Regions from separate parts of the Halomonas sp. 3D7M genome, predicted to be linked through region 1. Evidence: predicted binding sites of a transcription regulator. Region 1 holds the regulator's gene; the other holds the start of a gene.

Evidence for each region. Region 1 encodes LexA, which represses DNA repair genes until DNA is damaged. Its sites were predicted from a motif close to TACTGTNTANNTANACAGTA; they were not measured.
Region 2: INT22_RS08905 (LexA family protein) is a predicted target of LexA. The motif match lies at 1,766-1,785, and genes of this name have one in related genera.

What each region holds. Positions count from the first base shown of each region.
Region 1 is NZ_JABUZF010000090.1:4,321-15,894, forward strand. It holds gene nagZ (beta-N-acetylhexosaminidase) at 1-922, opposite strand, end outside; gene INT22_RS03415 (L,D-transpeptidase) at 1,004-1,525, opposite strand; gene INT22_RS03420 (TetR/AcrR family transcriptional regulator) at 1,503-2,180, opposite strand; gene lexA (transcriptional repressor LexA) at 2,518-3,195, shown strand; gene INT22_RS03430 (energy-coupling factor ABC transporter permease) at 3,256-3,927, opposite strand; gene purU (formyltetrahydrofolate deformylase) at 4,014-4,868, opposite strand; gene INT22_RS03440 (ribonuclease J) at 5,145-6,743, shown strand; gene moaE (molybdopterin synthase catalytic subunit MoaE) at 6,780-7,256, opposite strand; gene moaC (cyclic pyranopterin monophosphate synthase MoaC) at 7,261-8,055, opposite strand; gene mobB (molybdopterin-guanine dinucleotide biosynthesis protein B) at 8,116-8,667, opposite strand; gene INT22_RS03460 (uracil-xanthine permease family protein) at 8,709-9,938, opposite strand; gene upp (uracil phosphoribosyltransferase) at 10,027-10,656, opposite strand; gene ung (uracil-DNA glycosylase) at 10,754-11,437, opposite strand; gene gpt (xanthine phosphoribosyltransferase) at 11,439-11,574, opposite strand, start outside.
Region 2 is NZ_JABUZF010000170.1:49,679-61,252, forward strand. It holds gene INT22_RS08895 (patatin-like phospholipase family protein) at 1-502, opposite strand, end outside; gene INT22_RS08900 (alpha/beta fold hydrolase) at 537-1,415, opposite strand; gene INT22_RS08905 (LexA family protein) at 1,886-2,311, shown strand; gene INT22_RS08910 (Y-family DNA polymerase) at 2,308-3,654, shown strand; gene INT22_RS08915 (sodium-dependent transporter) at 3,616-5,079, opposite strand; gene INT22_RS08920 (M20/M25/M40 family metallo-hydrolase) at 5,237-6,520, shown strand; gene INT22_RS08925 (MipA/OmpV family protein) at 7,458-8,258, shown strand; gene INT22_RS08930 (type 1 glutamine amidotransferase domain-containing protein) at 8,374-9,063, opposite strand; gene INT22_RS08935 (MauE/DoxX family redox-associated membrane protein) at 9,172-9,909, opposite strand; partial or broken gene INT22_RS08940 (CLCA_X family protein) at 10,068-10,853, shown strand; gene INT22_RS20570 (AraC family transcriptional regulator) at 11,400-11,522, opposite strand; gene INT22_RS08950 (SDR family oxidoreductase) at 11,557-11,574, opposite strand, start outside.

The sequences.
Region 1 (11,574 bases):
AGCGTAGCTTGATTGGTCGTTTACTGTGTAATCCTTGGCATGCTTCAACAACGTCTAACGCTGCAGAGCGGTCATTACAGACCAATAGCATATCGCATCCTGCGGCAAGGGCAGCCCTGGCGCGCTCCTTCGGGTCACCCGCTTCATGAGCACCCGCCATGCTTAAATCATCTGAAAAGATACAACCTTTAAACCCCAGGGACTCTCTTAACATTCCCAACCAACTAGGTGAGAAGCCAGCAGGACGTGAGTCAAACGCACTATAAATAACATGGGCAGGCATAACACCATCAAGCTGAGTAGCAAGCTGGCTAAACGGAACAAGATCGCGCTGTTTAATAAGCGCCAGCGGACGGTCATCCACAGGTAACGCCACATGGGAGTCAGCGGCAACGCCACCATGGCCAGGAAAATGCTTACCTACCGCCGCCATACCCGCTTCATGCAAACCGTTGATAAAACACTGACCCAGCGCAGCGACGTGTGCAGGGTCGGTGCTGAAGCTGCGATCACCGATAACACTAGAGATGCCACTTTCGACATCTAAAACAGGCGCAAAGCTGATATCCAGACCGCAAGCAGCCATTTCCATGCCCAGCAACCAACCCGCGTCTTTTGCTAGTGCAAGACCGGATGCCGAATCCTCAGCGAATTGATCACCAATGCGTGCCATGGCTGGCATGCGAGTAACGCCTTCTTTAATTCGCTGAACGCGACCGCCTTCTTGATCAATACCAAGTAACAGCTCGCCGCGAACACGACGAATATCACTGCAAAGCTTTCTAACCTGGTAAGCATTCTCGACATTTCTAGCGAATAAAATGACACCGCCCACAGCAGGGTCCATCAAAAGATGTTTTTCAGCTTTGGTTAATCGCGGCCCTTCGAGGTCAAGCATGACCGGGCCTAAAGATTGAGTCATTGTGATGGATCCAACAAAAGGGCCGTCAATTTTAGTTGATCAATCTCTCGTGTCAAAAAATCAATAATAAGTTGCCTACGCTTAGCCATTATGAAGCCAAACAGGTGTGCCCGGCGGCACATGCTCAAAAAGATACACCAGATCATCATTGCGCAGCCGAATACACCCATGTGAAGCGGCCACGCCCATCGGTTGATCAGGTGGCGTGCCATGAAGATAGATAAAACGACGCTGAGTGTCGACATCCCCGCCTCGGTTCACTCCTCTCTCTAAACCACAGAGCCACATAATGCGCGTTAAGATCCAATCACGATGAGGGAATTCCGCCGCAAGCGCCGACGTAAACACCTCCCCAGTCCACCGCCGCCCCCGAAAAACAGCATTATCAGCTAAACCGCCACCTATCGATGCGCGGATATAATGCCATCCCAGGGGGGTTTGACCACTGCCTTCCTGCTGCCCTACGCCTTTCTCACCGGTGGACACAGCGCACGTGTACTGCAGCGTGCGCCCTTGCCACCAGCATAGCTGCTGGTGTTTGATATTGATTTCTATCCAACCACCATTCTGCGGGGGTAGTTCAGCTAGCGTGGGCGTTCGCATAATGTCCTTCATCAGCAGCAGGCGGTAGCGGAGCATTCATGGCAGCAACCACGACAGGGCGTAAACGTCTTACCAAATCCCTGACGGTCACTTGCTCATTATAGTCTTTCGCGGCAATGTCTCGCAGCGCATCTAAACCCGACAGCGTAAAAATCACGGTACCCAGCATGAAATGCAGTCGCCAAAAACGCTCAGCATCAGGTAAATCTGGCGTTGCCTGGCGCACCAGCTCAGTAAAGCGGGTAAACACGTCTCCGTACTGCTGTTGGATATAACGGCGTAAATGCCCTTGTGCCTGACTATACGCCAACCCTAGCAGACGCATAAACACCTTCAGGCTATTGCGCTCAGCTGGCACTGCCAACACCGTGCTTGCCATTGTTTCCAACAGCACTTCAAGCGGAATCACATCACCGTTGTACTGCGCTTCCAGCTCATCAAGCGCCGTGTGAAAACGTTGCGAGAAGGGGTCTAAATAGCGCGCAAACACCGCTTGGATAAGCGCCTTTTTGGAACCAAAGTGGTAATTGACAGCCGCCAAATTAACCCGCGCTTTACTGGTGATATTGCGTAGCGATGTTTCGGCAAAACCACGCTCGGCAAACAGCACCTCAGCGGTATCGAGGATACGTGTTACCGTATCAGATTGCGCCATAGCGCCCTCCAGAAAACGAGTGTTTAAAACATCGTTAAATACTATGCCATAACGCTATTTGGCTCAATCACTTATCTTTAGCTTTTTCCCCGATGCTAAAATGCAGCCTAGGCAGCCATTCAAACACCAGCTATCAGACGCTATCGGGTTTGCCACTGCCATAGCCTCTCAGACTCGTCGCTCCTATCTCCATTCCTGGCACCATTCGCATAATGACTGCCATGCCATAGCGAAACGCTCTAGCATGTACTGGACAGAGCAACATACTGTATACTTAACCACATACTGTTTAAGCCGACATGTAGCCACTGTCTTGTTCAATTTTTTGGAGTTTGTTATGTCGCGTCCTCTTACTGCTCGTCAACAGCATGTTTTTGATTTTATTGTTAAAACGATGTCTGAATTCGGCTATCCGCCGACCCGCGCAGAAATTGCCAAAGCGCTAGGCTTTCGTTCTCCTAACGCTGCTGAAGAGCATTTACGAGCGCTTGAGCGCAAAGGTGCCATCCGCATTATCCGTAACACCTCGCGGGGGATTCGACTGCCTAATCAGGAACCACAGGATATCGGTGATGTCTCGGCAACAGCGCCTGCCGCCAACGTAGAACCACTACCGAATGGCTTACCAGTCATTGGCGAAGTGGCCGCAGGAAGCCCGATTCTAGCAGCGGAACACATTGATCGTTATTGCCCACTCCCCGCTGAATACTTTACCCCCAAAGCGGATTACCTTCTTCGGGTGCGAGGCTTGTCAATGAAGGATGTTGGCATACTGGAAGGCGACCTTCTTGCCGTGCATCGCACCGACCGGGTTCGTGATGGCCAGATTGTGGTGGCAAGGCTAGAAGATGAAGTCACTGTAAAACGCTTTAAACGACAGGGCCATACGGTGACACTGATTGCTGAAAACAGCGACTTTGCGCCCATAGAAATTGACCTACGTACGCAGCAGTTGGATATTGAAGGGGTGGGAGTTGGTGTCATACGTGGCGGTAACGGCCAAGCACTGGGATAAGCGAGTAAGTGTAAATGCCGGTGAGGCACTCGATAGAGATACTCACCGGCTATCGCAATGTTACTGAGAGTCTATATAGCGACGATCATTAAACGTAGCTACCCAACTCGGGTGATACACCAATAAAATACTGAGTAACATCCCTGTGATAAAAGCCTCGGAGGGCATTAACAGGGGTAAGAAGCGCGCATACTCTTGGGCTAAGTACACAGCTTCAGAGTCAGTACCCGCCACCATGATTAGCAAGACCGCCGACAACCCTCCTGCCAGTGTTGCCAGCGCTGCGCCAAAAAAGCCGCATACGAATAAAAAGATCATCAAGTTATCCGGCAGGCGCCGGTCTACCCATCGCCATACCAGACCAGTAATGACCGCAGGTACAATGCCGGTTACCAATACATTAGCGCCTAGTAACACCCATTCGTTGCGACCTATAGCTGACATTGCAACATTAATCAGCACATTGCTGATTAATGCGAGAGGCATTTTGAATAGCAACGTCATTAAGACAGTGAAGACTAAGTGCAGGGTTAACCAATCGACTGCCTGAGCACGCAGTTGCCACATCAACACCACAGCGAGCGTCGCGGCTAACCACCGATGCTGAAGAGCCACATCGCCTATCAGCACTCGCCAAGGGCGCAGCCATATCATCCACGCAAGCACGCTCAACGATACCAACCACGTCAGCAACAATGCCCAGGGAGCTAAAACACTTTGCGCGAAAGACATGGATGCCCCTATCTACCCGTTCAGTTAACGACAAGCCAGCTGTAAACTTGAATTGACTAAAAACACTGCGTATCTAAACAGCATGCTTAGCTGAACACCACGGTCTTATTGCCATGGATTAATACTCGGTCTTCTAAATGCCATCGTAAACCACGCGCCAATACCGCTTTTTCGACATCGCGCCCAAAGCGCACGAGATCCGTTGGCGTGTGGCAATGACTTACCCGATGAATATCTTGTTCAATAATCGGCCCAGCATCCAGCTCTTCGGTGACATAGTGACAGGTAGCACCGATTAGCTTAACGCCACGCTGGTAAGCTTGATGGTAGGGCTTAGCACCGGCAAAAGAGGGTAAGAAACTGTGGTGGATGTTAATCACCCGTCCCGCGTAACGCGAGCAGAGCGAAGGTGGCAAAATCTGCATGTAACGTGCCAGCACAATGCAGTCAGCCCTTGCGCTATCAATCTGAGCTTGCACCTGCTCGAAAGCAACCTGCTTGTTATCAGGATCTACGGGCACATGATGGTAAGGAATGCCATACCACTCAGTGAGTGATCGCATATCCTCATGGTTTGAAATAACCCCGACAATATCGCAATCAAGCTCCCCAGCCTGCCAACGATAAAGCAGATCAACCAGGCAGTGAGACTCCCGCGACACCATCAACACCACACGCCTACGCTTTTGAGTATCGACGAGCGACCACTGCATATTGAAGGCTTTAGCCACCGGCTCAAACGCACTACGTAACGCCTCCGCCGACATACCCAACGAATCTGCCAAAATTTCGTATCGCATGAAGAATCGGCCGGTCTCAAGATCAGAGTGCTGACTTGCTTCAGTGATAGAACCACCTTGTTGAGCAATAAAGCTTGAGACACGCGCCACAATGCCCACTTGATCAGGGCAAGAAACCACCAAACGGTAATAATGAGACATAAATAAACACTCTTGACATATTTTAACGGCACGTTCGACAAGCACCTACCAGCGGTAGGGAAGCGGTATATAGGCGAAATAGTGTACCTTATGCTTATCAAGGAAGCACCGCAGCCAAATGCCACGATGATTGTTACCCGCCCCTGCCTTCCCGTATAGTTAAGGTCTTACTTTTTAGGCTTTTCATTACTGATGCACCCACCACGCGTTCAACTTCGTCCCCGCCGTCGCCCTCCCCTGCGCCTACTGCCGCTAGGTGGGTGTGGTGAAATTGGAATGAACCTTACGCTGTATGGATACGATGATGAGTGGATCGCCGTCGACTGCGGCATGATGATTCGCCAAGATCTACCCAATTCCCCGCTGCAGGTGCCCAATACAGATACATTAGCAGCACTCAATATTACCCCAAAGGCACTCTACATTACCCATGGCCATGAAGATCATATTGGTGCCGTGGCGTGGCTCTGGCCTAAGTGGAATTGCCCTATTTTTGCAACGCCGTTAGCGGCGGGATTGCTGCGCCATAAGTTTGCAGAACATCAGCTTAGTAGCGCCGCTATAAACGTTGTGGAACCGGGTGATGCAATGGAGCTCGGCCCCTTCACGCTGCGTTACCTTCACGTTACCCATTCGATTCCAGAAAGTTGCTCAATCCTAATGCAGGCAGGCGACTATCGCGTGCTACACACCGGGGACTGGAAACTAGACCCTACCCCATTAATTGGCTCGCCCATTAACGCTGCTCAATTTCGTGCGCTCGCGCCTATCGATCTCGTCGTAGGCGACTCCACTAACGCCCCGATGCCCGGCCATTCCGGCAGTGAAGGCGATGTTGCTAAAGCACTCGCTCACACCTTAAAACAGTGCAAAGGACGCGTGGTGGTATCTTGCTTTGCCAGCAACCTCGCCCGCGTATTAGCGATTGGAATTGCTGCCCAACAGTGCGGCCGACGCGTCAGCTTGATGGGCCGTTCAATGGAACGCATGGTGAGTGTCGCGAAGGGCCTAGGGTATCTAGACGACTTTCCGCCGCTAGTACCGCCCCATGACTTAGGCTACCTGCCGCCAGAAGAGGTGGTGATTATTGCGACGGGCAGCCAGGGCGAACCACGTGCAGCACTGCAACGCTTAGCACAGCGGAGGCACCCGTTTGTGGATCTTGAGCCAGGCGATAGCATCATTTTTTCTGCCAAAGCCATACCAGGCAACGAGCGCCCTATTGAACAACTGAAAAAACGCCTAGCGCAGCTTGGGGTGTCAATTTTCGATGAGATGAACCACCCAGAATTACACGCGACTGGGCATCCTGCCGAAGATGAGCTGAGAAAACTGTATCAATGGGTTCGGCCAAAAACATTGCTGCCGGTGCATGGGGAGGCGCGCCATCAGGCTGCCCATCAAGAAATTGCCACCAGCCTCGGCATTAACGCCCCGCTCGCACCGGTAAATGGCGACATGTTGATGTTCGACAATCTAGGCTTACGCTGCGAAGCACGCTATCCCCAGCCGCCCTGCATCGTTAATCAGAATAGCGTCGTGCCTCATCCAGGGCTCGATACCGGCTCTCACTCATCGCGGCGCGGCAGTTTGTTCTTAGCGCTTCCCGTTACGGCTACCGACACTGGCTGGTGCCGCATTGGCCGTTTGATGCTGGATGCCAGCGGTACCAGCCCACTCGATGAAGATAGTTTCAGCGAATGGCTAGATGATCAGTTATTAGAAATAGCAGCAGAGACATTGGCCGATTTGCGTCAAGCACTGCAACCGAGGCTAATTCATTGGCTCGCTAATCACCTTCAGCATATGCCAGACGTACATTTACAAATAATGGCAACCGAAATGCCCTCTTCAGAAGCCATTAGCGATAGTTAAAGCCATTGGCGATATTGATGCTGCTGGCAATATCGTCTACCAGCGTTCTGCAGCTTGCTGATCAGTATGCCGCTCTTTTACCCAGTAAGCCCCCTGGCGGGAGTGCTCTTTCTTCCAAAACGGCGCCTGGGTTTTTAAAAAGTCCATAATAAAGTCGCAGGCTTGGAAAGCATCGCGGCGATGAGCACTGGCCACCAGCACCCGCACAATAGGGTCTCCCGGCGTCAAATCACCAATGCGGTGAATAATCCGTACGGCCTGTAACGCCCAGCGTTGACCTGCCTGCTCACCAATCTGCGTTAATGTGCGCTCGGTCATCCCTGGGTAGTGCTCAAGAGTCAGCCCAATAACATCAGGGGATTCATTAAAGTCGCGCACAAATCCCGTGAAGGTGACAATAGCGCCGATATCGGTGCGCTTGCGCAGCGCACTTTCATAGCCATCATCCATTTTAAACGCTGCTTCTTGAACCCTGACAGCAATATCCAATTCAGTCTCTGTAATATCAGCCATCTGATTACCCACCCGTCACTGGAGGAAAGAAGGCCACTTCATCCTCATCGGTAAGGCGCGCACTATCGTTGGCCATCACTTGATTGATAGCACACAACGTGCGCTGCTCTGACAACACATTAAAGCGTGCATCCATAGCGCTTAACGCCGCTTTCAATCCCGCCACATCTCGACTTGGCAGTTGATCAAGCCCAATGGCAAGGTCACTCTCTTCTACCCGCTCACGCAGCTCAGCAAGAAACTTAACCCGCACGCAAGGGGATGCACATCGCTCGCCTAAGCGAACCTCTCCTGCAACGCCACCGCCAGTCACAATTGGTTCTGGCACACCTCGTTGATAATCGCCACGAACACCGCCCCGCTTACTTTCCAATTGAATGGCGTCAATGCGCATCTCTTTATCCACCGCTTTACACATATCGTAAAGCGTCAGACAAGCCACTGACACGGCTGTCAGAGCTTCCATTTCTACCCCGGTCTGTCCGTTAAGGCGGCAAAGCGCGGAGACTTCAACACAGCCGTTAGCGTGATCAATAGCGAAATCTACAGAGACTTTTGAAAGCGCTAATGAATGGCACAACGGGATCAACTCATGCGTGCGCTTTGCTGCCTGAATACCCGCAATGCGCGCGGTCGCCAGCACATCGCCTTTGGGCAACTCGCCATCACTCAACAGCTGCAACGTTTTAGGCTGCATAACGATACGCCCAGACGCTACCGCCTCGCGGCGAGTCTCTCGCTTATCTCCGACATCGACCATGTTGGCTTCGCCGTGTTTATTGAGGTGAGTTAGCTGCATATCGTTACCTTTTTAATCAAGCCACGGTGTTATAAAAATACTGTTTTGGAAGCTGCTAATTTAGTTAGCCACAACATTGGGTTGAGCATCCATCCACTCGATTACCCACTCAGTGATCGCTTCAATATTATTCAGGTCCAGCCGCTTAGCTGTTGGGATAATTGATGGAGGCAGCGAGCCACTTGACGCTACCGCCTGTACCCAGTCGCCACTGACAATAGAAACATCGCCAATCCCTGCACGGTACAGGACTAGCTTAGGAATTGGCCACGCCTTAAAGCCCTCCACAATGACCAAATCTGGCGCCTGGGTAATCATCAGTGACAAGAGGTAGCCAAGATCCGGTTCTTCTTGGCCAGGTGTCTCTTGCATCATGGCAAAACGCTCTCGGGATGCAATCAACATAGGCGCAGCGCCAGCCTGACGAAGTTTATAGCTATCTTTTCCTGGCTGATCGACATCAAAGCTATGGTGGGCATGCTTTATCACCCCCACCCTGAGCCCCTTTTCGCGCAGGCGAGGCAAAAGCTGCGCTAACAGAGTCGTCTTACCAGTCCCACTCCACGCGGCAATGCCGAGTACAGGAAATGGGCTATCAATTGCCTCTTCCATTAACAACTCCCAATGACCAACCGGTGGGTATGATTGAGTGGCTATTCGCCCTCTTTCTCAGCGGGTAACAGCCAGTTTAGCGCAATGCCAACTAACGCGGCTAAGCTCACGCCCTGGAGGGTGAACTGACCACCTCCAAACTGCATTCCACCTATCCCAAATACTAAAATTAACGAAACCACCACGAGATTACGCGCCGCAGTTAATGACTGGCCTGCACGCACCAGGGTATTCATACCAACCACTGCGATCGAACCAAACAGCAGCGTCATAATACCGCCCATTACAGGGCCCGGAATAGTTTGCAGTAACGCGCCCAGCTTGCCTACAAAGGCCAGTACAATCGCAATCACCGCGGCGATGATCATGTACATGGGGTTGAATGCCTTAGTCAGCGTCACTGCCCCCGTTACTTCTGAGTAGGTTGTATTGGGAGGACCACCAAACAGCGCAGCCGCCATTGTCGCCAGCCCATCGCCTAACAAGGTGCGATGAAGACCAGGCTTCTCTAAATAGTTTTTGCGTGTCACTGAGCCTATCGCCACCATATCGCCGATATGTTCCACCGCAGGAGCAATCGCGACAGGAATCATGAACAAAATAGCCGCCCAGTGAAAACTCGGCGCGGTAAAGCTGGGCAATGATAGCCAAGCAGCATCACGCACCGCAGTGAAATCGACAACGCCCATAACAAGCGCCAAACCATACCCCACTGCAATACCACCCATTATCGGCACCAAGCGAAGAATGCCACGCCCGAAGACAGCTAATATCAGCGTTACCAGCAAACTGGCCATGGAAAGGAAAATCGCTTGACCATAGCCAATGTTATCGCTTGTCTCTCCTGTTGCCATACTGACAGCGACTGGCGCCAATGCTAAACCAATCACCATAATAACTGGTCCGACCACAACAGGCGGTAACAGCCTGTGCAGCCAAGCAGTGCCTTTAACACGTACTACTTGAGAAATGGCAACGTACACCACCCCTGCTGCCATTAAGCCACCCAGCGTGGCTGACACGCCAAAGCTTGCTATCGAGCCTTGAATGGGAGCAATGAACGCAAATGATGACGCCAAGAATACCGGCACCGTCTGCTTGGTAATTCCGTGAAACACCAGCGTACCAATACCCGCGGTAAATAGTGCGACACTGGGATCTAGACCAGTCAACAGCGGAACCAATACCAGTGCACCAAAGGCTACGAATAGCATTTGCGCACCTGTCAGCAGCATTTTGGGCCAAGACTCATGACTTGCTGAATGTTTCATCTAAATGTTTCCAATGTTTTCGTTGTCGGTGGTTAGCCAAAAAAATGCCCCCAACGCGAAGCGTAAGGGGCATTGTTAGTCGGGGTGCTTAGCGCGTTCCGAAGATCTTATCGCCTGCATCTCCCAAACCAGGCACGATGTAGCCGTGCTCATCTAGCCGGTCATCAACGGATGCGGTGTAGATCTCAACATCTGGGTACGCATCCTGAACACGCTTAATGCCCTCAGGGGCAGCTACTAGCACGATAACTTTCATATGCTCACAACCACGCTCACGCAACATATCTAACGTCGCCACCATTGAGCCACCGGTCGCAAGCATCGGGTCGATGACAAGTGCCATGCGCTCTTCAATATCATTGGCGAACTTGGCGAAATAAGGCACCGGCTGAAGAGTTTCTTCATCCCGATAAAGACCCACCACGCTGACGCGTGCGCTAGGAATCAGGTCAGTAACGCCCTCCAGCATGCCTAAACCAGCTCGCAGAATTGGCACAACCGTTACTTTTTTACCTTTTAAGCGACGCGTCGCAATAGGCTCGTTGTTCCAGCCTTGAATCTCATGATCCTCGAGCTCTAGCCCCTTTGTTGCTTCATAGGTCAGCAGCTTAGCCACTTCGCCTGCTAGCTCCCGGAAGCTTTTGGTGCTCAAATCGGCTTCGCGCAGCAGTCCCAGCTTATGTTGAACAAGCGGATGATTAATGGCGTAGACACTCATGGGACTTCCTCGCTGCATGGGATTCAGGATGGCGACCTAAGTCGCATCGACAAGCTTACAAAATTGCGCGCCATTCTACCCGCAACTGACCAGCAGGTTAAGGGGTTTCCGGCAATTGCCACTCAATCGGCGAACGCCCATGCTCTGCTAAAAACTGATTGGCACGGGAAAAGTGGTGATTGCCAAAAAAGCCTCGATGCGCTGAGAGTGGCGAAGGATGCGGGGATTCCAACACCAAGTGGCGCGACTGATCAATCAGAACTTTCTTCTGGCGAGCATGACTGCCCCACAACAAGAAAACGCACGGTTCAGCATACCGACTGACGGTTTCAATCGCGCAGTCGGTGAAGTGTTCCCACCCCTTGCCACGATGAGAAGCGGCATTACCCTGCTCAACCGTTAATGCGGTGTTAAGCAGCAGCACACCTTGGGTTGCCCAAGACTCCAAAAAGCCGTGTCGCACGGGTGTAAACCCGACATCAGCAGCTAATTCTTTATAAATATTGACCAAAGAGGGAGGCACTTGGATACCCGGCTGCACCGAAAAGCACAACCCATGAGCTTGGTTTGGGCCGTGATAAGGGTCTTGCCCTAGAATAACAACTTTCACTGAGGCTAAAGGTGTCAGCTCAAAAGCGCGAAACCAATGCGATGAGTGCGGGTAGATAACTTTTTTGGCTGATTTTTCTTGGGCCAAAAATGCTTTCAGGGCTGACATATAGTCAGCCTGAAATTCTTGCCCAAGCCATTGATTCCAATCGTCGGGTAGCGGGTTAGCCATATTACTTCTTCAGTTGATCCGCCAGCGGCTCAACATAAGCAATGCCCATATCCCAAGGAAACTGGATCCAGCACTGCTGAGCCACTTCGGTAAGGTATTGGTCAACCAGAGGGCGTCCTTCTGGTTTAGCATACATT
Region 2 (11,574 bases), on a different contig from region 1:
CACCCACATGTACTGGGGTAATGACACCCGGCACGGCAATAGAGGCACGGATTGCCTGGAGTAAAGGGCCATTTTGAAACCACACTTCACGTTGACGAATCAGATCTGTCGCGACGGTCGTCACCGGGATAGGCAGGTCTTCAATCAATCTATCACCGACCAGCTCTTCAAGTTTGCTCATGACCTTATTCGCTCGCATGGCGCCCATTGGGCTCCAGGTCACATCGACCAGCTTGAGCACGTCTAAATAGTCCAGGTTACACACCCACTCCCGGTATTCAGGCAGCTTTCCAGCGGCATAAATACCAGCAATTAGCGCGCCCATAGAGCAACCCGCAATCGAAATTATCTCGAAGCCGCGTGCTTCCAATGCTTCAATAACACCGATATGGGCGTACCCCCTGGCCCCTCCGCTCCCTAATACCAGCGCAACCTTATTACCGCCATTCAAGCAGCTGCTTGCCACAGGTGTTTTAACAACATGCGCTACTTTTTTCTTCATCGTCATCTTCCTAACGCGAGCAATCAGGTACCCGCTACGCTTGCTGACTGATTGTGCTGGCCACGTGATGAACCGCCTGGGGCTCAAGATGCAGATGATGGCCACCCGCTAGTACATGGCGCGTTAACTGTGGTACTGCTTGGCGCGCTTTTTCTGCCCAGTCCCGCTCGCCTAAAATACCTCGTTCCCCTTCTATCAATAGCACCGGGGCTTGAATCTCCGCCAGTAGCGCCAACACTTGCTGGGGCGTAAAGCGCACCAAGGAAGGCTTTAACAAACGGCTATCCGTGCGCATTTGCACATGCCCATCGGCAGTGGCCTGGGTGTTGCGCTCGACAAGTGGCGTGGCGGTGATGCTGTCCAGCGGCGTGACACCTCCGGCTACCCGCGCTGCAACTGCACTCTCAACATCGGGATAACGAGGAGGACGGGAAAGCGGCCGCCGATAGGCCACTAGCCCTTTGCGTAGTTGGCTGGCAGTCTCTTCGGCAGGTGTGTTTAGCGCTCCTAAGCCATCTAACAGAATTAGCTTATCTACCCGCTCAGGCAGCGCTGCCGAGACTAGGCAAGCCACGGCTGCCCCCATCGAGTGAGCAAGTAGCGTCGCCTTTTCGATCTCTAATGACTCCATGGTATCCAGCACGTCCTGGGTATAGTCCCATAGTGCATAGTCGCTTCCTGCAGGCGCATGAGCCGAATGCCCGTGACCGCGGAAGTCGATCGCCACAATGCGAATATCCAGTGCTTTCACCAATAGCGGCGCCAGCCGACTGAAGCTCGCCGCGTTGTCTAGCCAACCATGCAGTGCCACCCAAGTAGGCGCAGTGCTACGCCCCCAGCTAAGCGCCGCCAGCCGACCATTCGCCAGGGAAAGCGGCTGCGCAGCGGTACCGACGTGGGTCGATTCATTCATAAGCAGGATCTCTTAAAAGCCGGATAACCAAGCAATGTCATATACGTCAGATGACGCTCTAAGGCGTAAACGTTACCATGCTAAGCGCAGCGCATCTGCCGCTTTTATGCGGATAACGCTTGCGTGCTGCAACTACTGCGAAATGCTCTTAACGATGATGACCAACAGGAAAATGACTATGAAACCACGTCGTGACACCCGTGCTCGCAACCTTGTGTTCTTGATTACTGTGATAAGTGCGTTGGTGGTTGGTCTGTGGCTTGCTCGCTAAGCCAATTGCACCCACTAAGCCAGTAGCTCCCAGCCCCCCAGCGTTGAGCGTCGCTTGCAATTTCTCTTCCACGAATAAATACTGTATATAAACACACTATTTATTCATGAGGATGCCGACGATGCCGTCCCAACCCGCCGTTTTAAAAACAGCCACGTTGGCAACAAGTACGTTTACAACGAGTACATTTCCAACAACGATGGTTGCGACAGCCCTGCCGTTAACCTCTCAGCCGTTGCCATTTCCAACGTTATACGGCCGCGCTGGGTTTAGCGGCTTCCCTTCACCTGCTCAAGATTACGAACCACGCACGTTAGATCTCAATGAGCGACTGATTAAACATCCCAACCACACGTTTTACCTCACCGCCGCGGGCGACAGCATGGAAGGCTGGGGGATATTCGAAGGTGATTTGCTGGTGGTAGATCGCAGCATACCGCCCCGCTTAGGGCATATCCTGGTCGCCATGTTTGAAGAGGAAGTACTGATAAAGCGTTATGCGCTCTATCAAGGCACGCCACACCTCTGCTCGGCACATCCCCACTATCCACCGCTGCCGTTAGCAGAGACAAACTGTCAGCTATGGGGGGTGGTGCGCGCTGTGGTGCATGAGTATTTGCCATGATTGGCCTTGTTGATGCCAATAATTTTTATGTTGCCTGCGAGCGTGTTTTTAACCCCACGCTTGAAGGCAAACCCGTGGGCGTGATGTCGAATAACGATGGCTGTGTGATCGCCCGTTCGGCCGAAATGAAAGCCTTGGAAATCCCCATGGGCACTCCCTCTTTCCAGCTGGAAGGTTTGCGCCGACGGGGAGAGATTCACTTACTGTCATCAAACTACGAGCTGTATGGCGACATGTCCGCACGACTCACCCAGCTACTGCGGGATGCCTGTCCAGACGTCGCGCCTTACTCTATTGATGAAATGTTTATCTACCTGGATGGCTTCAGCGACACTCAATGCCAAGTGCTCGGGGAAGTTGTCCGCCGCCGTGTTCGCCGCTATTTAGGGCTACCTGTATGCGTAGGGCTGGCACCTACCCATACGCTAGCCAAGCTCGCTAACCACGTTGCCAAACAGCAGCCTCACTACCAAGGCGTCTGCCTACTCACTGCCAACAGCCCGACCACTACGGCGCTGCTTAAACAGCTGCCGGTGAATGACGTATGGGGCGTCGGCAGACGCCTAGCAGAACGGCTTGCGGTGAGTGGTATTCGCACGGCGTGGCAGTTGCGGGAGTGCGACCCAAAGCAACTTCGCAAACGATTTTCAGTGGTGCTTGCGCGTACAGCGCTAGAGCTACGTGGCACCTCATGCTTGGCAATGAACGCATTAGAAGAGCCGCGTCAGCGTATTATGACGTCACGCTCTTTTGGCCACGCAACCGGCGTAAAAGCGGAATTGCACGCAGCGCTGCGCCGCCATGCTCAGCGCAGTGCCGAAAAACTGCGCCAGCAGAAAAGCCTTACTCGCGCCGTATTGCTATTTCTAAACACCAACCGCCATCGTAAAGACCAGCCTCAGCTTTCACCTAGCGCGATGATTCCCCTGGCATCGCCAAGTGACGATACCCGCATCATTTTAGAAGCCGTCCGCGAAGGGTTGGAACAGATGTATCGGCCGGGTTTTCAGTTTATGAAAGCCGGTGTCATGCTATTGGACTTAGTCGATGCACAGCAGTATCAGCTTTCGCTGTTGCAGCCTTCACATAAAGCGCACCCGCACTTGATGAACGCCGTTGACGCCATTAATCAGCGCATGGGGCAAGGCACGATTCGCTTTGGAATGACAGAGGCGGAAGCACCGTGGCAGTTGCGCTGTGCGCACCGCTCTAACCGTTACACCACCTGCTGGGACGAACTCATGGAGGCAGGCACTCACCCTGGCGCCATTGCAGCTGCCAGGGTGAAGCGTGAACAACAGCGGCTAGCGCGAGCGCAGCGCTTGGCGCAGCCGCGGGCTTAGGGTCTCCCCCACTGCGACCATGACCAGCAAAACCGCTAGCAGCCACGGCCAATGCACCGCGAACGAAACTTGGTAAAGCCCCAAGGCATCAGCAAAGATAACCAAAATACCCAACGGACTAACGTAGCGCACCATGGTCAGCCATAGCGCATAAGGCAACGGCGCAAGGCCCAGTTCGTCGCGGAAGGTTTCGCTTTTCAGCACAAAACCTGCCAGCACGACCGTACCCAATCCCCCTAGCGGCATCATCCAGCGCGAGGTCAGGTAATCAAGCCAGTCGAAAAAGGTTTTACCCGCCAGTGTCCAATCAGCGCCCAGGTTAAACGATAGCATCGCCAGCGTGCTGATCAGCCATAGCACGATGCCCGTCGCCCAAGAGGCAGATTTGCGGGTCATGCCTTTGTTATCGCATAACCACGACACCGTGGCTTCCACCATCGAAATAGACGAGGTCAGCGCCGCCATCGAGAGCATCAAGAAAAACAGAATGCCAAATAGCGTGCCCATTGGCATCGCCTGGAAGGCCAGCGGCAAGCTCATAAAGATAAGCCCCGGCCCTTCACCAGGATTCATACCGTTAGCAAAAATGACCGGGAAGATCGCCAACCCCGCCATTAGTGCAACGACGGTATCAGCAATGGCCACGCTTACCGTGGTACGCCCAATCGAAGCTCCTTTGGGCAAGTAGCTACCGTAGGTAAGAATCGCACCGGATGCCAACGACAACGTGAAAAAGGCGTGGCCCAACGCCGCCAGCATGCCTTCACTAGAGAGGCTGCCTGCGTTGAACGAGAACAAGAAGCTCACTGCCTCGCCAAACCCACCGGAAAACACCCCGAAGATGATCAGTAGAATGAGCATGAGCACCAGCCCAGGCATCATCCAACTGACATTTTTCTCGATACCTTCCTGAACGCCTTTGCCCACAATCACCATGGTCAGCACTGCCACCAGGGTGCTCCAACCGCCCAGAATGAACGGGTTGGCATTATTGGCTCCAAAGACCGCCGCCATGTCATCAACGCTACTGCCTGCGAGGCCACCGGTGAGCATTTTCCATAAATAGGAGAACGACCAACCTGCGACCACGACATAAAACGACAGAATCATAAAGCCGCAAAGCATCGCCATCCAACCAATCAGCGACCAGGCAGAAGAGCGGCCAGACTCATTGACAACGCGCCGTATCGCATCAATCGGGCTGCCGCGCCCACGCCGACCAAAGGCAATTTCGGTCATCATCACTGGAACGCCAACGGCTAAAATGCACGCCAGATACACCAGCACAAAGGCCCCACCACCATACTCCCCGGTGATATAGGGGAATTTCCAAATATTGCCCAGCCCCACCGCCGAACCGGTGGCTGCCAGCATAAAGCCCCAGCGGCCCAGCCACTGAGTGCGAGGTTGCCCAGAAGACGCCATGACCTTCCACCTTGTCAGAAAAAAGCGCCTATCCTAGAGGATTTTATAACCAAAGCCCAAAATTCTTGTCTCTCTAGGCGAACCAGCCATGCGCATCTGAAGCAAGAATCTGGCAGACTAGTGAGCGATGAACACCACCCAACGGAGAGTGCTTAACATGAGCGACAGCGCCAAACCCTGGACGCAACCCATGCCCGACGCGCAGTTCAACATCATGCGCGATATTCTTGCTGCCCCCAGCCCGGTAGGCCTGGAAGGCGCCATGACCTACGGCGTACTGAAGCCCTACTTTGAAAGCTTCGCGCCCAGCGGCTGGCATCTGCATCAGTTTAAAGGCAATGCTGGCGTGGTGCTGGACACCCATCCTGGCCGCGATGACATGTTCAAAGTGATGATCATCGGCCATGCAGACAAAATCCGCATGCAGGTTCGCTCGATTGGCGAAGACGGCAAGATCTGGATCAACACTGACTCCTTCTTGCCGACTGTGCTTATCGGCCATGAAGTGAAGCTATTCAGCGAAGATCCTGACGCTCCCGGCAGCTATCGCTGCATCCAAGGCGGTACAGTAGAAGCCTTGGGCGCTATTCACTTTTCTGATCCTGCACAGCGCGATGGCAGCAAAGGTATCAAAAAAGAGCAGATCTACCTGGACCTGCAAATCCATGGCGAAAATAAAAAGCAGCAAGTGCTGAATTTAGGCGTTCGCCCAGGTGACTCCATTATTTTCGACCGCCCCATTCGCCCTGGTTTTAGCCCGAACACCTTCTACGGCGCTTACCTGGATAATGGCTTGGGCTGCTTTGTTACCGCAGAAGTAGCGAAGTTAATCGCAGAAGCCGGCGGCACCGAAAACGTACGCGTGCTGTTTGCCATTGCCAGCTACGAAGAAATTGGCCGTTTCGGCAGCCGCGTATTGGCTGGCGAACTAAAGCCAGACGCACTGATTGGCGTAGACGTTAACCACGACTACATAGCTGCTCCTGGTATTGGCGACAAGCGCATGCAGCCGCTGGAAATGGGCAAAGGCTTCACGATGTCCGTAGGCTCGATTGCCAGCGAACAGCTCAACCGCATTATCGCCAGCGCCGCCAAAGAGCAGGATATTCCCCTGCAGCGGGACATCGTTGGCGTGGATACGGGTACTGACGGCATGGCAGGCGTGCTGGCCTCTATTGATAGCGCAGCTACCTCAATAGGCTTCCCGATTCGCAACATGCACACTATTTCCGAAACCGGCAACACCCAGGATGTACTCGCGGCAGTTCACGCGCTGACCCACACCTTAAAAGCACTGGATGCCCTACCCGACCTGCAGCGGGAATTCCTGGACAACCATCCACGGCTTGACCAGGCCAGCCCACTTAGCCATCAGGGTAGCGACAAGCCTGATACTGATGAAGACAAAAAAGCCTCAAAGCCCAAAAAAGCAAAGAAGTAGTGAAAAGAAAGTTAGTGAAGAGTTAGCGAAGAACGAGTGTAGCCAAGTACTAGCGTAAAAAAACCCCGGCCATTCCTGGCCGGGGTAGTAGTATTTCCTCCGTAATCCTTCTTCACGAACGTCCTGTTCGTGCATCCTTGGTTTAACAAGCCTTCCTGCTTGGTCGTCCCTAACACCTTTCCCTGTGTTTACCTACCTTGAACCTCATATATGTCAAAAACATTAACCTGGGATATCAAAACATAAGTTTTTTTAAATTTTTATACTACCCGTTTATAAACAGATAGCTGCTTATATAAATGGCGAACTAGCCGTTTGCTGTTTATACTTTTTAAGCATCGTCACGGATGCACCTCTACACGGAACGTTACCACGACTGAACCCATTAACTCCCTTACGTTAGGAGGTCAGCGTGAGACATATCATGATTAGCCCGACAATCTACGGTGTGGATATTATTTGCCGTCATTGCGGCAACGCGGAATCCTCGAAAACGTCGTACCTAAAACGATTTCGCCTTGAGGGCACCGGCAAAGACAGCGCTACACTACGCTGCATGAATTGCCAAACGGCGGTATCCACACCAATGAGCAAACTCAGCGCACTGTTTTATCATCACGCTTGTTAGTCAGCAGTGCCGTTTGCCCATAAAAAAACCCCGACCATCGCACTGGCCGGGGTTTTATCAGGTCCTCCTTGATTTTTCTTCACGAACCTCCTGTTCATGCGTCCTTGTGCACCACAAGCACTCCCTGCTTGCACTTCCTTGTAGCGCTATGTGTGCACAGTGCGCCCTATAGCCGTTGAGTTATCTAACCTAAGCTATGAAACAGAAAATAGTTCCAATTCATGGACCACGCAGGTCTCTAGAGCGCTTGCAGTAGTTTGAAACAAAAACATACAATCACGCAGGTTTGAACAATTTAAAGGACACCCCGTGACGACTCTCGTTTCTCGCGCGACCCAAAGCACTTCTAACTATAAGTACTTCACCCCCTGGTTAGCAGCGGCTTTCATTAGCATCGCATTCGCTGCCCCCGCATGGGGGGACAGCTGGGAAGGCAGTATAGGCGCAGGCGTAACCTACTCACCTGACTACCTGGGCAGCGACGACTATGAAACACAAGCGTGGCCTGTCCTTAACCTGACGTACGGCGACCAGCTCTCAATCAATGTGCGCGACGGTATTGAGTGGCACGCTATCCGTAGCGGAAACTGGACCGCCTCTCCGTTCATTGGCTACACCTTTGGGCGAGACAATAAGGGCGATATCAGCCGGTTTGAAAAAGTCGATGACGGAGCCACGTTAGGCTTGCGGATTAGCTATCAGCAAGGGTTCTGGCGCTATAGCGTTGCAGGCAGCACGCCGGTAAGCGGCGACGTTGAAGGCGCGAAATTTTCAGCCAATGCTGTTATGCGTATGCCGGTTAGCGAACGGACATTCTTCACGCTATCGCCCAGCGTTACCTATTCAAACGAGAAGTGGACCGAGTCGCTGTTTGGCGTATCAATGCAAGACAGCGTACGTAGCGGCGTGGCTGCTTATAACCCAGATAGCGGTTACTGGCGCATGGGGGTGAATGCCAGCCTTAGCTATTTCCTAACCCCTGAATGGACTGCTACCGGTTTCGTCGGCGCAACTCACCTGACTGGCAGCGCGGCCGACAGCCCAATAGTTGATGAGCTAGGTAGCGATTGGCAAGCCCTCACCGGAGTATCGCTAAGCTATCGTTTTTAAAATCGGTCGTTTTTAGAGTCGGGAGTTTTTGCGTTTCCCACGCGTAGCTGAATAGATAAAAAACGGCGGGCACACTGCCCGCCGTCATGCTTTCTAACGCTAAAAAACGTACTGCTTAACGGGCCTCCAGCCATGCCATTAGTGCTTCGGCGGTAGCCGCAGAAGAAGGCGGATTTTGGCCAGTAATTAGCTGGCCGTCTTCACGCACATACGGCGTAAAGTCATCTGCTTTGCTGTAGATGCCGCCGCACTGTTGCAACGCATCTTCCACCAAGTGCGGCACGATATCCGTCAGGCCAACCGCATCTTCTTCACCGTTAGTAAAGCCTGTGACTTGGCGCCCTTTTACCAGTGGTTCACCAAGACTATTTTTTGCATTAATCAACACGATAGGCGCATGGCATACCGACGCCACTGGTTTGCCCTGGGCAATAAAATTTTCGATCAGCTTGATGGAATCTTGATCGTTCACTAGGTCCCACAGCGGGCCATGACCACCGGGATAAAACACTGCATCGAAATCGCCCGCATACATATCGCTTAGGCGATGCGTTGCCGCTAGCGCCGCATTCGCTTCATCATCTTGCTTAAAGCGCCGCGTTTCACCGGTTTGGCTATCGTCTGCGTCACTTTTCGGGTCAAGTGGCGGCTGCCCACCGTTTGGCGAGGCCAGCGTTACGTCTGCACCTGCATCTTTAAAGACATAGTACGGCGCTGCTAGCTCTTCTAACCAAAAGCCAGTTTTTTCGCCGGTGTCTCCTAACTGATCATGTGATGTCAGCACCACCAAAATACGCTTGCTCATCTAATGACTCCTAAGTGTGAAGCGTGCGATAGCGTCTTGCGTTACTTACTCAACCTTGGGGCGTGTTTTCTGGGTTGCAAGGCGCATAACCTTTTCTACTCACTTGCGTTACAGCAGACTCTTCAGCGGCATCCAAAGCCCCATGGCGATCATGACAAGGTTTTCCGTCAACGAAATAAAGCCCAGCGGCACATTGCTATTACCGCCCGCACAGGCACATTTCAGTTCTCGCTTATCGATATACACCGCCTTAATCACCGACACAGCACCCACCGTACCAATGAACAGTGCCAGCGGTGCTGCCAGCCAGATCAATGCCCCCGCCAGCATCAAGATACCCGCAAAGGTTTCCGCATAGGGGTAAACATACCCATAGGGCACATAGCGCTTGGCCAGCAGATCGTAATTCAGAAACATGATGCTAAAGCTTTCCACGTCTTGAAGCTTCTGCAACCCAAGCAACACCATGGCGCTAGCCACTGCATATTCAGGTAATCGCGCAGTCAATAGCGCCCCATGGGCCAGCCAGCTAATCGCCAAACCAATCAACAGCGCCGTAGCAAAAATAGCGATCACTGGCCGATAGGATGTTTCCTGAGCACCCGGCACGTTTAAGCCCAAATACTCGCGCACCTCTTCATAGCCACCGATGCGCTTATCATCAACATAGGTTTGCGGCGTCGTATCGACCTGCTCTTTCGCTTTAAATGCATCGGTTTCGTCGCGGGATGTTAACGGGTGGTCATGCACCTCGTAGCCCTTACGCCGCAGCAATGAAACGGTTTTCAAACCAAAGGGGCACTGGTGCGCATCCGTTTTCATGCGATAAACATGTGCCGTTGCCATACTCCCTCCCTGTTGTGCAACAAAGTGCAGCCCATCATTCGCTGCCTAGGTATAAGGGTAGACACATTAGGCAAGCTTGCCGAACAGACTTTGGCGCTGACTCGTTACCTTCGATAAGATAGCTAAGTGAACTTCTTTTTTAGGTTAGCGAGCACGCCGTGAGCATTGAAGCACGAGAGTTTTACCGCCAAGGGCCAATGCACCGCCCGGAACGTGCCAGCAGCTTTGCGCTGATCCGTCGCCAGTTCGATTTTCGCTCAATTGAAATAGGCCGCTGGGTGACCACCGCAGAGCGCGACCGCGCCGCCGAACTTTTTCACGATGCGCTGTGCGATTTAATGCTGATACTGCACGGCAATGAAGCGCTGATTTAGCTGCGTGGCTCGTTAGCCCTACAGTACGGCAGCGGTGGTAGGCCCGGCGTTTCTGCCCATTACGCCCCCAGCCAGCGTAGCTTTTCGCTCGCCAAGAATGCAGGGCCTGGCAGCATTGCCCACGAATGGTTTCACGCCTTCGATCACTATATTGCCCAGAAGTGTTTTAACAACGTGCCGACTAGCACCTTCGCTTCGGCGGCATGGCTAGCAGATGCAGCCCCGATTAACCACCCGCTCAACCAGCGCCTACTCGCCTGCTTCCATGCTATTCTGCTTCACCCCGACGGCCAGCAGCCCAGCGCGCTTTTCAACCACTCCGTCGCCATGGACAAAGCTCACGGCCAGCTCTATTACAGCAAACCAGAAGAGCTATGCGCCCGAGCCTTTGAAGCTTTCGTGCAAGACGCCAGCATCAAAAACCACTTCCTGGTGAAAGGCACCAAAACCTCCCCTGAGGCAGAACACGGCCTATACCCACAAGGCGAACAGCGCGAACGCATCAACGCGCTATTCAGCGCCTATTTTGCCAGCTTGGGGAAAGCACTCAGTAAAGAGCGCCGTTCATAAAACGTGAGTTGTGCGAAACACGCCAATGGCGACTACGCTTCAATGACACTCATTTCTCAAAGGAAGAGAAAAATGCCCTCTACTACAACCATTGTGGTTATCGTTGTTGTGATCGTCGCCGTCGCAGGGATAGGTTTCAGCGGCATATTTCCCTTTTAAGGGGAACTGATACCAGCCTCACCCTGGCCACCTCATCGCCGAGTGCGGGGTGATTGAGAGGCTGCGGCTGGTGAGCGAGGACATCTTGCAGCCATCAATTCCGACGCGGCACCTCTCGGGGTTTAGATCAGTGGCGCGCTATAGGCCAGGGTGCCTGCCCGGCAAACGCCATACCGGGTTACCACAACAAACATAGGTCCCAGCGGAGTAGCGTGTACACCGCACTCGATATGAATCGGCTTACCTCGACTTTTATACTCGCCTGGGGTGACTGCTCAAGTGGTCATGTAACCTTGAACTGCCGCTTAACCCAAGCTCATGTGATACCTCGAGCAAGGAACGAGAATTCTCCAGCAACACTTTGCCCCGCTCCAATGTCAGGACCTGTCAAAAGCGCTTCGGAGTAGCACCCGCCCACCGACAAAACAATCTTTGAAAGTGATACGAACTCAAATTCACGTGGGCGGCTATCTCTTCAAGCCTGAGCTGATCAATTGCCCGATCAACCATATGATTCGGTCATAGCCTGACATGGCGCAGCCTCTCAGACACGATTTATGGA